Regions from separate parts of the Priestia sp. ST2 genome, predicted to be linked through region 1. Evidence: predicted binding sites of a transcription regulator. Region 1 holds the regulator's gene; the other holds the start of a gene.
What was found. Region 1 encodes Rex, which represses fermentation and respiration genes when NADH is low (regulators of the CRP and FNR family bind a similar motif). Its sites were predicted from a motif close to TTGTGAAATATTTCACAA; they were not measured.
Positions count from the first base shown of each region.

Region 2: AC0KUU_RS10940 (cytochrome c oxidase subunit II) is a predicted target of Rex. The motif match lies at 5,767-5,784, and genes of this name have one in related genera.

Region 1 is NZ_JBVVNT010000018.1:6,826-14,580, forward strand. It holds gene AC0KUU_RS29425 (DUF58 domain-containing protein) at 1-482, opposite strand, end outside; gene AC0KUU_RS29430 (AAA family ATPase) at 493-1,443, opposite strand; gene groL (chaperonin GroEL) at 1,602-3,233, opposite strand; gene groES (co-chaperone GroES) at 3,301-3,585, opposite strand; gene AC0KUU_RS29445 (CPBP family intramembrane glutamic endopeptidase) at 3,885-4,613, shown strand; gene AC0KUU_RS29450 (YdiK family protein) at 4,610-4,837, shown strand; gene tatC (twin-arginine translocase subunit TatC) at 4,863-5,618, opposite strand; gene tatA (twin-arginine translocase TatA/TatE family subunit) at 5,634-5,819, opposite strand; gene AC0KUU_RS29465 (redox-sensing transcriptional repressor Rex) at 5,873-6,511, opposite strand; gene AC0KUU_RS29470 (ABC-F family ATP-binding cassette domain-containing protein) at 6,970-7,755, shown strand, end outside.
Region 2 is NZ_JBVVNT010000002.1:887,972-895,726, reverse strand. It holds gene xylR (transcriptional repressor XylR) at 1-381, opposite strand, end outside; gene xylA (xylose isomerase) at 616-1,953, shown strand; gene xylB (xylulokinase) at 2,012-3,514, shown strand; gene xylE (D-xylose transporter XylE) at 3,816-5,237, shown strand; gene AC0KUU_RS10945 (hypothetical protein) at 5,443-5,589, shown strand; gene AC0KUU_RS10940 (cytochrome c oxidase subunit II) at 5,973-6,911, shown strand; gene qoxB (cytochrome aa3 quinol oxidase subunit I) at 6,913-7,755, shown strand, end outside.

The sequences.
Region 1 (7,755 bases):
CGCTGCTGCAGCGGATAATATGCCTTCTTTTTTACAATTCCTAATAAATCACTCAATTCAATCGAAATCGTAAAAAATTCATATTCTCCTCTTTCTACAAACGATCTTTCATACGGAATAACAGCGTTTCGTTGAAAAAGCGGATAAATTGTTCTTTCTTCTTGATCTAAAAGGTTACTCTCCTCTTTCACTGCTGCCATATAAACAGGAAAACCCGAGGAGCGTGTAATATGAATGTCATACGAAAGATGATCTCCAGCGAATCGAGGCTGTAGCTTCACATCACGAGTAACATTCCACTTCTTTAACGGATAAAGCAAAACGGCTGCCGCATATAACCCAAAAGGTAAGAAGCTATAAAATAAAAACCAGCTGACAAAGCCCCCTTGAAACATCGCGTACGAAAACGTAGCAGCAAAGATGCAGAATAAAACGAACCAGTCCCTACATTTATTCCATATCACTTTTATATACTGTTTCATAAAGTACCTCTTACCTTTTAACAGGTACTTTCGTATCAGCCATAATTTGCTTCATCACATCATCCGCTGTTAAGCCGCTGTACTGGGTATCAGATCTTAGCATTAATCGATGTGCACACACATACGAAGCAAGCTCTTGAACATCATCAGGAAGACAGTAATCTCTTCCCTTCACTAAAGCATATGCTTGAACGGCCTTCATAAAGGAAACCGTTCCACGAGGACTGATACCTAACGAAACATGTGGATGAGAGCGCGTTTTGCGAATGATTTCGATGATATAGTGCTTGATCGCATCATCTACATAAATACTGCTTACAGTTTTTTGAGCCTGTACTAATTCTGGAATGCTCATGACGGGTTTGACATCCTCAAGATTGACTTGAGTCGATACGCCGTTTAAAATTTGAAGCTCCTCTTCCTGCGTAGGATACCCCATGCTTAATTTGAATAAAAATCGATCCAGCTGCGCTTCCGGCAAATGATAGGTCCCATCAAAATCAACAGGATTTTGAGTAGCCATCACAAAAAAAGGCGCTGGAATTTCCCGGGTGATACCATCGGTTGTTACATGATGCTCAGCCATTGCTTCTAAAAGCGCCGATTGTGTTTTAGGAGAAGTCCTGTTAATCTCATCAGCGAGCACAATATGGCTCATGATAGGACCTGGACGAAAATGAAATTCCATGTCTTTTGGACTGTAAATAGAAACACCTGTTACATCGGACGGCAGCAAATCGGGCGTGAATTGAATTCGTTTAAATTCTGCATCAATCGATTTGGCCAGTGCCTTCACGAGCATCGTTTTCCCCACACCCGGCACATCTTCAAGCAAAATATGCCCCTCTGCAAGCAAAGCAACCAAACTCAACGTAGATACCTGACGCTTTCCAATCACAATTTGATCGATGTTTTCTAATACTTGATTTAATTTATTATTAATATGATCCAGCTGAATCAATAAAGCTCCCCCTTAAAACTCAGTTAAGCCTTGAGTTTAGTATGTTTTTCAATAAACATAGTACTATCTTAACAAATTTTCAAAAAATCTGAAAATATTAACGCACGCAAAAAAGCGACCAAGTACTCACTTGGTCGCTTTTTTAGTTAGGGCAGTGATTACATCATGCCGCCCATTCCACCCATGCCGCCCATGTCAGGCATTGCAGGTGCACCGCCTTCTTCTGGCTTGTCAGCAACAACTGCTTCAGTTGTTAAGAACATAGCCGCTACAGAAGAAGCATTTTGAAGAGCTGAACGCGTTACTTTTGTTGGGTCAACGATACCAGTGTCTAGCATATTTACCCACTCGCCAGTTGCAGCGTTGAATCCAGTTCCAACTGCTTCGCCTTTTAAACGCTCAACGATTACTGATCCTTCTAAACCAGCGTTGTGAGCGATTTGACGTACAGGCTCTTCAATCGCACGTAATACGATGTTGATACCTGTAGCAGTGTCACCGTCAGCTTCGATGCTCGCTACTTTATTATAGATATTTACTAATGCAGTACCACCACCAGCTACGATACCTTCTTCAACCGCAGCACGCGTAGAGTTTAATGCATCTTCAATACGTAATTTACGTTCTTTTAACTCAGTTTCAGTTGCCGCACCAACTTTAATTACAGCTACGCCACCAGCAAGTTTCGCTAAGCGCTCTTGTAATTTTTCACGGTCAAACTCTGAAGTTGTTTCTTCAAGCTGAGCTTTGATTTGGTTTACGCGTGCTAGGATATCTTCTGCGTTTCCTGCACCGTTTACAACTGTTGTATTTTCTTTTGTTACGACAATTTTAGAAGCGCGACCTAATTGATCGATGCTTGCTGTTTTTAAGTCAAGACCAAGCTCTTCAGTGATTACTTCTCCGCCTGTTAAGATCGCAACGTCTTGTAGCATTGCTTTACGACGATCACCGAAACCAGGAGCTTTAACAGCTACAGCTGTGAATGTACCACGAAGTTTGTTCACAACTAATGTTGCTAAAGCTTCGCCTTCTACGTCTTCAGCGATGATTAATAGAGGCTTGCCTTGTTGAACAACTTGCTCTAATACCGGTAAGATTTCTTGAATGTTACCGATTTTTTTGTCTGTGATTAAGATGTATGGATCATCTAATACAGCTTCCATTTTATCTGAATCAGTTACCATGTAAGGAGATGCATACCCACGGTCAAACTGCATACCTTCTACCACTTCTAATTCAGTTGTGAAACCTTTTGATTCTTCAAGTGTGATAACGCCGTCGTTACCAACGCGCTCCATTGCTTCAGCAATTAATTGACCTACTTCTTCGTCAGCTGCTGAGATAGCCGCTACTTGAGCAATTGAATCTTTACCTTGAATTGGTTTAGAGATTGCTTTTAGTTCTTCAACCGCTACAGCTACTGCTTTTTCCATACCTTTACGGATACCCATTGGGTTAGCACCAGCCGTTACGTTTTTAAGACCTTCTCTGATCATTGCTTGCGCTAAAACTGTTGCAGTAGTTGTACCGTCACCAGCAACGTCGTTTGTTTTGCTAGCAACTTCGGCTACTAATTTAGCACCCATATTTTCAAATGCGTCTTCTAATTCGATTTCTTTTGCAATTGTTACACCGTCATTTGTAATAAGCGGTGAACCGAATTTCTTTTCTAATACAACGTTACGACCTTTTGGTCCAAGCGTTACTTTTACAGCATTTGCTAATGTATCTACACCACGTAGCATTGCGCGACGTGCTTCTTCGCTAAATTTAATGTCTTTTGCCATGTTCTTTGACCTCCTCAAGATGTTCTTAATAATCTATTTTTTACGTATGATAAGTTTGTGGTTAACATTAGCCGATTACAGCTAAAATATCGCTTTCGCGTAAAATTAAGTATTCAGTACCTTCGTATTTCACTTCAGTACCCGCATATTTTGAGAAGATGATACGATCGCCCGCAGCTACTTCTAAAGCTACACGCTCACCGCTTTCTAATACTCGGCCTGTACCAACAGCAACAATTTTACCCTCTTGTGGCTTTTCTTTTGCACTGTCCGGTAACACGATACCGCTTGCTGTTTTTTCCTCAGATTTTACAAGTTCAATCACTACGCGATCACCTAATGGCTTTAACAAGTGAAACAACCTCCTCAAATAATATGTTTGCATTTTTATTAGCACTCAACCTCAACGAGTGCTAACACAATTATTATATTAAAACAAAGTGGGTTTTTTTTGCAAGTATTAAACAAAAAAAATTTAAAATTTACGAAAACTACATATAATAGTTTTAGATTTCGACGATTTTGAGAAATAAAGCATTCTTTTCTCTGTTCAATAATATGTATGTTACAATACGAGCAAGAAGAAATTACTAACTTTACAGTACTTCTTCGACATATATACATAAAAACCTTTTAAAGGAGTATAGAAGATTGGAAAAACGTTATTGGTATGTTATCCTCACCTACATCCTTATGCAGTTTTCAGGAGTTGTTGGTATACCGCTGTTAAAATTAACAGGAATGTTTGATCAATATCCAGTTCGAACAGCGAATGTCATGCTTTTGACTTATTGGACCATCATTAGCTTTATCCTTGGTTTACTTATTGTCTTACTGCTGCTGCGCCGTGACATGTCCATGCGTATAGAACATGCGGGAACAACGGTAACTGTGGTCTGGTCAGTCCTTGGGGTGTTCCTGGCTATGGCTGGTCAAGCTGTAGCAGGTATGATTGAGCACGCTCTTGGCATTACCCAAGTATCTGAAAACACACAAAATATTGTTAATCTTGTTAAAGCAACGCCGTTCCTAATTGTCGTTACGTCTGTTATTGGACCAATTCTAGAAGAGATTATTTTTCGAAAGATTATTTTCGGCTCTCTTCACAAACGATATAATTTCTTTGTCTCTGCATTTATTAGTTCCCTTATTTTTGCTGCCGTACACTGGGATTTTAAACATTTGCTCGTGTATACAGCCATGGGATTTGTATTTGCATTCCTTTATGCAAGAACAAAACTAATTATTGTACCCATTATTGCTCACGTGTTGATGAATACAGTCGTTATTTTATCTCAAACTATTTTTGCAGATAAAATTATAGAAATGCAAAAGCAAGCAGAACAAATGCAGTTTATTTTTGGAGGCATGTTTTTATGAAGAATATCCCTTTAACACGAGGGTTTATTTATATTATTATGGGGGTTTTATTCACCTACCTGGCTATTCAAAATGCTCAGGAAACCGTGTGGAATTTCCCCACGATCTTATTTGCACTCGTAGCCGCGTTCGATTTCAGATTTGCGGTGCGCATTTTTATCTTGCACTATAAAATTAAAAAGTTGCAGCAGCAATATAAAAATCAAGATGATTCATCTAAATAAAAAAACCACTGTTTCAGTGGTTTTTTTACATACTAACATCTTCTCTTTCTTGCTCTGCCCTTGCCTTTAACACTTTGCGATACGAAATGCGGGAAATAATGATGCTGATTTCATACAAAATTAAGAGCGGCACTGTCACCATCATGTGCGAGAGCAATTCTGGTGGTGTAATAAGTGCGGCAATAACTAGCAGTACGAAATAGGCATACTTTCGAATTTGAGATAAAAACATAGGCGTGATAATTCCTAATCGCGTCAAAAACATGACGACAACAGGAAGCTGAAACAACAGGCCAAAAGGCAGTGTGAGCTGCATTAAAAAAGAAAAGTATTCATTAATGCCAATCACTTGGTTTACATTCAGCTCATCAGAAACGCGCGTCATAAAATCGACGACAAATGGAAACAACACAAAATAAGAAAAAGAGACACCGCCGATAAAGAGAAAAATGGAAACAGGAATATATCCAAGCGTTACCTTACGCTCTTTTTCATATAAACCAGGACTAATAAATGCCCAAAGTTGATACAGTGCAACAGGAGCTGCAAGTACACAGCCGATAATAACAGCAAACTGCATATAAATCTTAACTGGATCTGTTAGCCTAAATGCATTCATCGTTAAATTTTTTGCCTCATCAGCATGCTGTAAATAGACAATAACCTTATCCGCTATAAAAAAGCCGCCAATTGTGGCAATGACAAAGAAAAATAAAACAATTAAAATGCGCTTTCGCAGCTCTCCTATATGATCATATATTGACATTTCTTGTTCGGTCATACTATGATCACCCTTTTACTCTTTGTCATCTACTTGACGCTGTTTATCTTTTTCACGATCTTCTGAGGCACCGCTAGCGGCATGCTTAAACTCTCTAAGCGTTTGCCCGACTGATCTTCCTAGCTCCGGTAACCGTTTCGGTCCAAAAATAAGCAGTGCTACAATCGCAATAATAATCCAACTGCCTGCTCCAATCCCCATATTCCCACTCTCCTTATTAATTTAGACTTAAGGAAATCGTAACACAGTCCATCTTATTCAACAGGATAATTTTTCAAAAAGTAGACAAGCGACTGTAATTCTACAGCCAGATCAATATGATGCAGTCGAATCTCATCCGGTACGTTTAAGCGTGCAGGAGTGAAGTTTAGAATCCCTTTAATTCCGCAATTCACTAAACGATCGGTAATTTGCTGAGCCACAGTGGCAGGAACGGTTAAAATCGCCACTGAGATATCATCACTCATATAATCTTCCAATTGGTCAAGGTGATAAACCGGCACGTCGCCTACTTTTGTACCGACTTTATCTTCTATCACATCAAAAGCGCACTCAATTTTGGTGTTATTATTTTTAATAAAATTATAATTTAAAAAGGCCGTTCCCAGATTCCCTACGCCAATCAGTGCTACTTTCGTTACTTCATCTTGGTCTAACGTTTTACGGAAAAATGTAAGTAAATAATTCACATTGTAGCCGTATCCCTTTTTCCCTAATGCTCCAAAGTAAGAAAAATCCCGGCGAATAGTAGCAGAATCAACTTTCACTGCCTCACTTAACTCCGCTGACGAAACACGCTGTTTACCAGAAGCATGCAAGTTTTTTAAAAAACGATAATAAAGCGGCAATCGTTTAGCCGTTGCTTGTGGTATTTTTAATTGTTCAGTGTTCACGTTGTACCCCCTCAGTTCATGTATGTCATTACTAACATTTTCAAGTCATATTGCATTACCTTTCACAAAGCCTCAACCGCCTTGAGGTAGCGCTTCCAATTCTCTCTCTTTTCTCTTGTTTTATATATACTCCGCTTCACACCCCGACGCCTTTTGTCTATCCAGGAATACTTAAAGTCGGTAGCTAGAACGAAGCAATTAGCCCTTCAAAGGATCCGTTTGTTAGTCATGACGGATTTTCTACATCCATCATATATAAGTTCAGAGATGCACTTATCTCTTATTTTAACATAGTATCCTGTATAAAATGTGCAGGTAAAATCATTTTATTTCATGAATCAAAACATTCGCTTCATCATTTGTTCTTGTCCCTCTAAAAATTACAAACGCTTGTAGGAAGAACTTGTAGTTGAAAATATGTTAAAATACACTATGGATATACTACTAGAGGTGAAAAAATGATTATTCTACAATTGAACGGTATTACAAAATACTATGGGGCAGAACCCATTTTATCGAATATAAAGTTAGAAGTACAATCAAAAGACCGCATTGCCCTAGTGGGACGAAACGGTGCAGGTAAATCAACTTTATTAAAAATTATTGCTGAGCAGCTTTCTTATGACAGCGGAGAAATTATTAAACCTAAAGGTGTTTCCATTGATTATATGGGACAAGATACAGTTCTTGAGTCAACACTCTCCATATGGGAAGAAATGATGACAGTCTTTGCTCCGTTAAAGAAGATGGAAAAAGAATTACGTACGCTTGAAACGAAGATGGGCGATCCAGACATTTTTAATGATTCAGTTCAATACGAAAAACTAACCAAAGAGTACGATCAGCTTCAAGTAACGTTCAAAGATTTAGGCGGCTATCAATATGAAGCGGATACACGATCTATTCTTCACGGTTTCCGTTTCTCAAACTTTGACTATAGCACCCCTATTTCCTCCTTGAGCGGTGGACAAAAAACGCGCTTGGCTCTTGCAAAACTGCTTTTAACAAAGCCAGACTTGCTTATTCTGGATGAGCCTACCAACCACTTAGATATTGAAACTTTAGCATGGCTGGAACAGTTTCTGCAAGGGTATGAAGGAGCTATTTTAATTGTTTCACACGATCGTTACTTCCTTGATAAGGTCGTAAATCAAGTGTATGAAGTCACACAAAAAACAACGGTCAAGTACACGGGCAACTACTCTAAATACCTTGTACAAAAAGCAGAGCGATATGAAAAAGAG
Region 2 (7,755 bases), on a different contig from region 1:
AATAAGTGCAAATAAAATCTCTTTTACTTCACTAGCAGAAGAACTAGACAAGTCAGAAGTCTTCTCAAGAATAATATTTCCTTCTAAGTCGGTTAGAATTCCGTTAAGATAGTCGACTCCTATATCGATACCGATCGAATAGCCTGCATTCTTATTAAAAACAAGCATTACAGGTCTTCTGCCGCCTCTGGATTGCCCTGCCCCAATTTCAAAAATAAAATCTTTTTCAAGCAGTGTATTTACTTGAGAGGAGACAGTAGACTTGTTTAATCCTGTAATCTCAGAGAGAGTTGCCCTGGAGATAGGGGAGTTCTTTAAAATTTCATCTAATATTAATTTTTGATTCATTTTTTTTACTAAAGCTTGATCTGCAATTTGAATAATAACCACTCCTTTGTTTATCTATCGAACTAAGTTGGTGTTTTTTGAAGCTTGAATTAGATATTTAAAAGTATCATATCTAATATTATAACTAAATTTTCTAAAAAAAACATTGAAATAAACATTTATTTTGTATATGATGAAATAAAGTTAGTTTATTGGATAAACAAACTAACTGAATCAAGATAGTTAATGGATAAACTTGTTCACTTAAATCGAAGGGGGAAATGACAAATGGTCCAAACTAGTACTAATAAAATTAATTATTTTGAAAGCGCAAACAAAGTTTTATACGAAGGTAAAGATTCTAAAAATCCTTTAGCTTTTAAATACTATAATCCTGAAGAAGTAGTAGGCGGTAAAACAATGAAAGATCAGCTGCGTTTTTCTGTTGCTTACTGGCACACGTTTACAGCAGATGGTACGGATCCTTTTGGTGCAGCTACTATGCAAAGATCTTGGGATAGATATGATGGAATGGATTTAGCAAAAGCTAGAGTTGAGGCAGCTTTTCAACTTTTTGAAACATTAAATGTTCCATTCTTCGCATTTCATGATCGAGACATTGCTCCTGAGGGCAGTACGTTGCAAGAAACAAATAAAAATCTTGATGTTATCGTCACTATGATCAAAGAATATATGCAAACAAGTAACGTAAAGTTATTATGGAACACAGCGAATATGTTTACAAATCCCCGGTTCGTTCATGGTGCAGCTACTTCTTGTAATGCAGATGTATTTGCTTATGCGGCGGCTCAAGTAAAAAAGGGGCTTGAAACAGCAAAAGAATTAGGCGCAGAAAATTATGTATTCTGGGGCGGCCGTGAGGGATATGAAACACTGCTTAACACAAATTTACAGTTAGAGCTAGATAACTTAGCTAGATTTATGCATATGGCTGTAGATTACGCAACCGAAATTGGATATACGGGGCAGTTTTTAATTGAACCTAAACCTAAAGAACCTACGACACATCAGTATGATACCGATGCAGCAACAACTATTTCATTTTTAAGACAATACGGATTAGATAAATACTTCAAACTTAATCTAGAAGCTAACCACGCAACGTTAGCTGGGCATACATTTGAACACGAATTACGAGTAGCTAGAGTACAAGGCTTCTTAGGATCAGTGGATGCAAACCAAGGTGACCCTCTTTTAGGCTGGGATACAGATGAATTCCCAACGGATTTATATTCTACAACGCTAGCAATGTATGAAATCCTGCAAAATGGAGGGCTGGGAAGCGGAGGATTAAACTTTGATGCCAAAGTACGCAGAGGTTCTTTTGAACAAGACGATTTACTCTATGCTCATGTAGCAGGAATGGATGCGTTTGCTCGAGGATTGAAAGTAGCACATAAATTAGTAGAAGATCGTGTTTTCGAAAATGTTATCAACGAGCGCTACAGCAGCTTTAAAGAGGGAATTGGGCTTGAGATTGTGGAAGGAAAAGCTAACTTCCATACACTGGAGCAGTACGCGTTTAAAAATCCGAATATTATGAATAAATCAGGAAGACAAGAACGATTAAAGGCTATTTTAAATCAATATATTTTGGAAGTTTAAAAAACAAACGAGAGTAGAAACGATTTCTACTCTCGTTTATAAACGCGGAGGTATTAAGATGAAATATGTAATTGGAATTGATCTAGGAACAAGCGCCGTAAAAACGGTTTTAGTTGATACAAAAGGCAAGATTTGCGCTGTGGTTTCTAAGGATTATCCTCTCCTTCATGAAAAAACAGGGTATAGCGAACAGAATCCAGAAGAATGGGTTCAGCAGACGGCTAGTGCTTTAAGTGAATTAATTGCTAACGCTAATATAAAACCCGAAGATATAGAAGGAATTAGTTATTCTGGACAAATGCATGGCCTTGTGATGCTGGATGAAAACTATAACCTATTACGTAACGCCATTTTGTGGAATGACACAAGAACAACAGAACAATGTCATCATCTCTATAAAGTCATTGGAGAAAAACGTCTTTTAAAGATAACAAAAAACCAGGCTTTAGAAGGATTTACTCTTCCTAAGTTATTGTGGGTAAAAGAGTATGAACCGGCTATATTTGAAAAAGCAGCTGTATTTATGCTGCCTAAAGATTATTTACGCTTTAAAATGACCGGCTTTATTCATAGTGAATATTCAGATGCTGCCGGTACATTATTATTAAACATCAGCAAGAAAAAATGGGATGATGAGCTTTGCCAATTAACAGGAATCAATATTAATCTTTGTCCGCCACTAGTTGAATCTAGTGAATGCATAGGCAATATTAGTGAAGCGTTCTCTCAAAAAACGGGATTAGCCACTTCAACGAAAGTATTTGCAGGTGGAGCTGATAATGCTTGCGGAGCAATTGGCGCCGGCATTTTATCATCAGGGGAAACACTATGTAGCATTGGGACATCAGGTGTTGTTCTTTCTTATGAGGAACGAAGCGATAGAGACTTTAATGGAAAAGTCCATTATTTTAATCATGGAAAAGAAAATGCCTTTTATACGATGGGCGTTACGCTATCTGCGGGTCACAGTTTAAGCTGGTTTAAGGAAAATTTCGCAGAAAACGACACGTTTGAAGAATTGTTGGCTGACCTAAAAAATGTACCAATCGGATCAAACGGCCTTTTATTTACCCCTTACTTAGTTGGGGAACGTACACCGCATGCAGATGCTACGATTCGCGGAAGTTTTATAGGAATGGACGCCTCTCATAAAAAGAGAGACTTTACGCGAGCGGTTATTGAAGGTATTACGTTTTCTTTAAATGAGTCAATTGAAATCTTTCGAGAAAGCGGAAAGGAAATTACGTCTATTGTATCAATTGGCGGAGGAGCAAAAAATGATCATTGGCTTCAAATTCAAGCAGACGTTTTTAATGCAAAAATCGTAAAGTTGTCTACTGAACAAGGCCCAGCGTTAGGAGCAGCCATGCTAGCAGCTTATGGCTGTGGCTGGTATAACTCATTGGAAGAGTGTGCAAACGTATTTATTACCTCGTCGAAAACATATTATCCTAATGCAGAACATGTACAAGTCTATAAACAGCTTTATGAATTATATAAAGAAGTCTACCTTCAAACAAACGACTTAAGTAAAAAGCTAGGCGAATTTAAAAGGAAATAATAGGTTGCAAAATATGCAACCTTACTTTAAAAAGAAACTTCATATGAAAGTAGCTTGTATCAATTGATTATGGTTGTATATCGATATACCTAACACAAAAGGAAGTATAGAAAATGCTGTAGTAAGATTTGATTCACTAGAAAAATACGTACATTGGAGGGGAGGATAAGAGCAGTTAGTCGAATAGACGACGAAAATTTCTTTTGTGTTCCAAGAATTTGAAAGCGTATTCAAATAAGTGCGAACTCAGTTAGAAATAGAACTTCTACTGTTACTTTTAACTAACTGCTTTTAACAACGCATGAAACAAAATCGAAACTCATTATATATTTTTTCTATTACCTTAGTTGCCGCTATCGGAGGGTTACTGTTTGGATATGATACAGCTGTAATATCTGGAGCTGAAGAATCATTAAAGGTGTATCTTATTGACAGCTTAGGGTTAGGATCTTTAGCACATGGTGTTACTGTATCAAGTGCTTTAATAGGATGTATTATTGGAGGATTGGTATCTGGTTATTTTGCGACGAAACTAGGACGCAAACAATCACTTATACTAGCAGCTATTCTTTTTATAGTCTCAGCGTTAGGCGCTTCTTATCCTGAGTTTTTATTTTTCACAAAAGGGGAACCGACACTCTCTTTGTTACTTGCTTTTAACTTCTACCGCATTATAGGTGGGATTGGTGTTGGCTTAGCATCAGCCATTTGTCCCATCTATATAGGAGAAATTGCACCGGCAGATATTCGCGGCAGATTGGTATCGTTCAATCAATTTATGATTATTTTTGGAATGTTAGTCGTTTACTTCGTGAATTGGGGTATTGCAAATGGGGAAACCTTAGAATGGATTAATGATGTAGGTTGGAGATACATGTTTGCTTCAGGAGCCATTCCAGCTTTACTCTTTGCAGCACTCTTGTTTTTAGTTCCTGAAACGCCTCGCTACTTAGCTATACAGAATCAAGATCAAAAAGCTTTAGCCATACTAACTAAAATTAATGGATCTTCAGAAGCGAAATCAATTTTAGAAGATATTAAACAAACAATTTCTACCAATGTTTCGTCTGAAAAATTATTGGCATATGGAAAATTAGTTATCGTTGTAGGTATACTGCTTTCTGTATTTCAACAGTTTGTAGGAATCAATGTAGCTCTATATTATGCTCCGCGTATTTTTGAAAGCATGGGAGCAGCTAAAGGTTCTTCTATGCTGCAAACTATTATTATGGGATTAGTAAACGTTATTTTTACAGTAATTGCAATTTTGACGGTTGATCGTTTGGGAAGAAAACCTTTATTAATAACAGGGTCTATCGGAATGGCCATTGGAATGTTCGGTGTAGCAAGCATGGCTTTTTCAAACATCATTGGTATAGGGACGCTTGTATTTATCATTATTTATACAGCTTCCTTTATGATGTCATGGGGACCAATTTGTTGGGTGCTCATTTCAGAGATTTTTCCTAATAAAATTAGAGGTCGTGCTGTAGCTATTGCCGTAGCTGCTCAGTGGGCGGCTAACTATTTTATTTCCTCTACATATCCCGTGATGATGGAATATAGCGGAGGATTAACATATGGTTTTTACGGTTTAATGAGTATACTTTCTGCTTTGTTTGTCTGGAAATTTGTTCCTGAAACAAAAGGTAAAACTCTCGAACAAATGGAAAATATGTGGAGAAAAAAAGTAGGGGCTTCAAAGAGTAAGAAGGCCATATAACCATTGAGCTTTTACTTAGAGAATAGATGAATATAAAAATTTCAAAAACACCTAAACTATCTTTAGGTGTTTTTAATATGTAAGCTTTATGAAGAAAGTGGATAGCTTTTTTAAAAAATATTGCTATAGTGATAAGTCTCTTTGAAAATAGAAATATAGTTTTCTTTATGAGGAGTGTTTCATCGTAAATATAAATAACGGTGCAATGAATTTACAAAAAATCTGGGGGTATCCGCTATATACGGAATATCCTAAAGAATTAAAGTATGATCATGCTTCCTGGGTTCCCGCGTATCAGAATCGGAAAATGATTGATTGGATGTTTCAGCAGGTCAAACAAGCAAATCAGTAAGTGTTAAAGCTCAATACTTCATCTAGTACTTATAAAAAACTCTTTCAGTTAATAAAAACTGGAAGAGTTTTTTTCTTTTATTAGGATAGTCACAAGGCACCTTTTATTCCCCACAATTACCCAAATATGTGACGAATTTATGGTAAAGCCATTTAAACTAGATAAAAAGCGCTTCAAGTGTGATGAATATCACACCTTTTAATGATACAACATGATAATTTTTTAGGAGTAAGCAATATGTCATGACAAACTTCAATATGTTAGGAGGTTATTAGCCTTTTGATCTGTTGAGATGCATCTCTAATATCCACGTTTATATACCATTATTATGTACAGAGATTTAGAAGAAGGGAGCCTGAGCTTAGGTGAGAAAGCAAAAATCAATGCATATTGGCAAGTTAATCATTCTCTCCGTATTCATCACAATTTTTTTAGCAGGCTGTGATAGTCGTTATTTGATTTTAAATCCGCAGGGGGCGGTGGCTCAAAAAGAATACCAGTTAATTATTTTTTCCATAATTTTATGCACAATTGTTGTTATTCCTGTTTTAGGTCTGCTTGTGTATATCGTTTTACGCTACCGTGATAAGCCTGGAAATAAGGCTTCGTATCGGCCAGACTGGGACGATAGTAAGCGTCTTGAATTTATTTGGTGGAGCATCCCCATTATTATTATTGGTATTTTAGGTTTCGCTACGGCCAAGACGACGTATGACTTAGTAGATCCGCCGAAAAAAGATGTAAAGCCACTAACAATTGAAGTAACATCCCTTGACTGGAAATGGTTATTTCAATATCCGGATCAAAATATTGCGACAGTGAACTATGTCAACATTCCAAAAGATGTGCCCGTTCAATTCGTGCTAACGTCAGATGCCCCTATGAATTCTTTTTGGGTACCGGAGCTGGGAGGACAATTATATACCATGCCGGGAATGGCAATGGGGCTTTGGCTGCAAGCTGATCACAAGGGAGAATATTTTGGTTCGGGTGCTAATTTTACGGGTGAAGGGTTCGCTCATATGAACTTTAAAGTTAAATCTACATCGACAAAAGAATTTAATCAATGGGTAAAGCAAGTGAAAGAAACATCACCAGCTTTAACAAAAGCTGATTATAGCAATCTTGCCCAACAAGGTCTTTCTCTAGAAAAATCGTATTCTACCATTCCTAAAGGCTTATTCCAAGAAATTGTCATTAAAAACGGTGGTCAATATTATAGTCAGCATCACCATATGAAAAATGAAGACATGAAGACTATGAATGTGGCTTCTGAAGAACAAGTACATGCACAGCATGAGCACCAGGAAGGAGGAAAATAAGTTGTTAGAAAAATTAAAAGATTTTTCATCTCATTTTTTTGTGACAGGAGAACCGATGATTTATGGAGCAGATGTCGCCATTTTATTAACATTAGCCGGTATTATTTTTGTTCTTACGTATCTTAAAAAATGGAAGTGGCTATGGCGTGAGTGGCTCACAACGGTGGATCATAAAAAAATTGGTATTATGTATATGCTTTCTTCATTATTAATGCTGTTTCGAGGCGGAGTAGATGCATTATTAATGCGTATGCAACTAGCATTCCCTCAGTGGCATTTTCTAGATTCTAATCATTACAACGAAATTTTTACTACGCACGGAACCATTATGATTCTATTTATGGCAATGCCGCTTATGTTTGCGTTCTTTAACATTGTTGTACCTCTTCAAATTGGAGCAAGGGATGTCGCCTATCCTTTTTTAAACGCGGTAAGCTTTTGGCTATTTTTCTTTGGCGCCATGCTTTTCAATTTGTCGTTTGTAATCGGCGGCTCGCCAGATGCAGGATGGTTGAGTTATCCTCCGCTTTCTGGCATGCAGTTCAGTCCTGGACCAGGTCAAGATTTTTATATTTGGGGCATTCAAATATCAGGTATTGGCAGCTTGGCTTCTGGAATTAATTTTATTATGACTATTTTAAAAATGCGTGCACCGGGCATGAAACTTATGCATATGCCCCTATTCACGTGGTCCGTTCTAGCAAGCTGTATTATTATCATTTTCGCGTTTCCTGTATTAACCGTAACGCTTGCTTTATTGTTTATTGACCGCTTCTTTGACGGACACTTATTTACTATGACCGGCGGAGGAAATCCGATGATGTACATTAACTTAATTTGGATG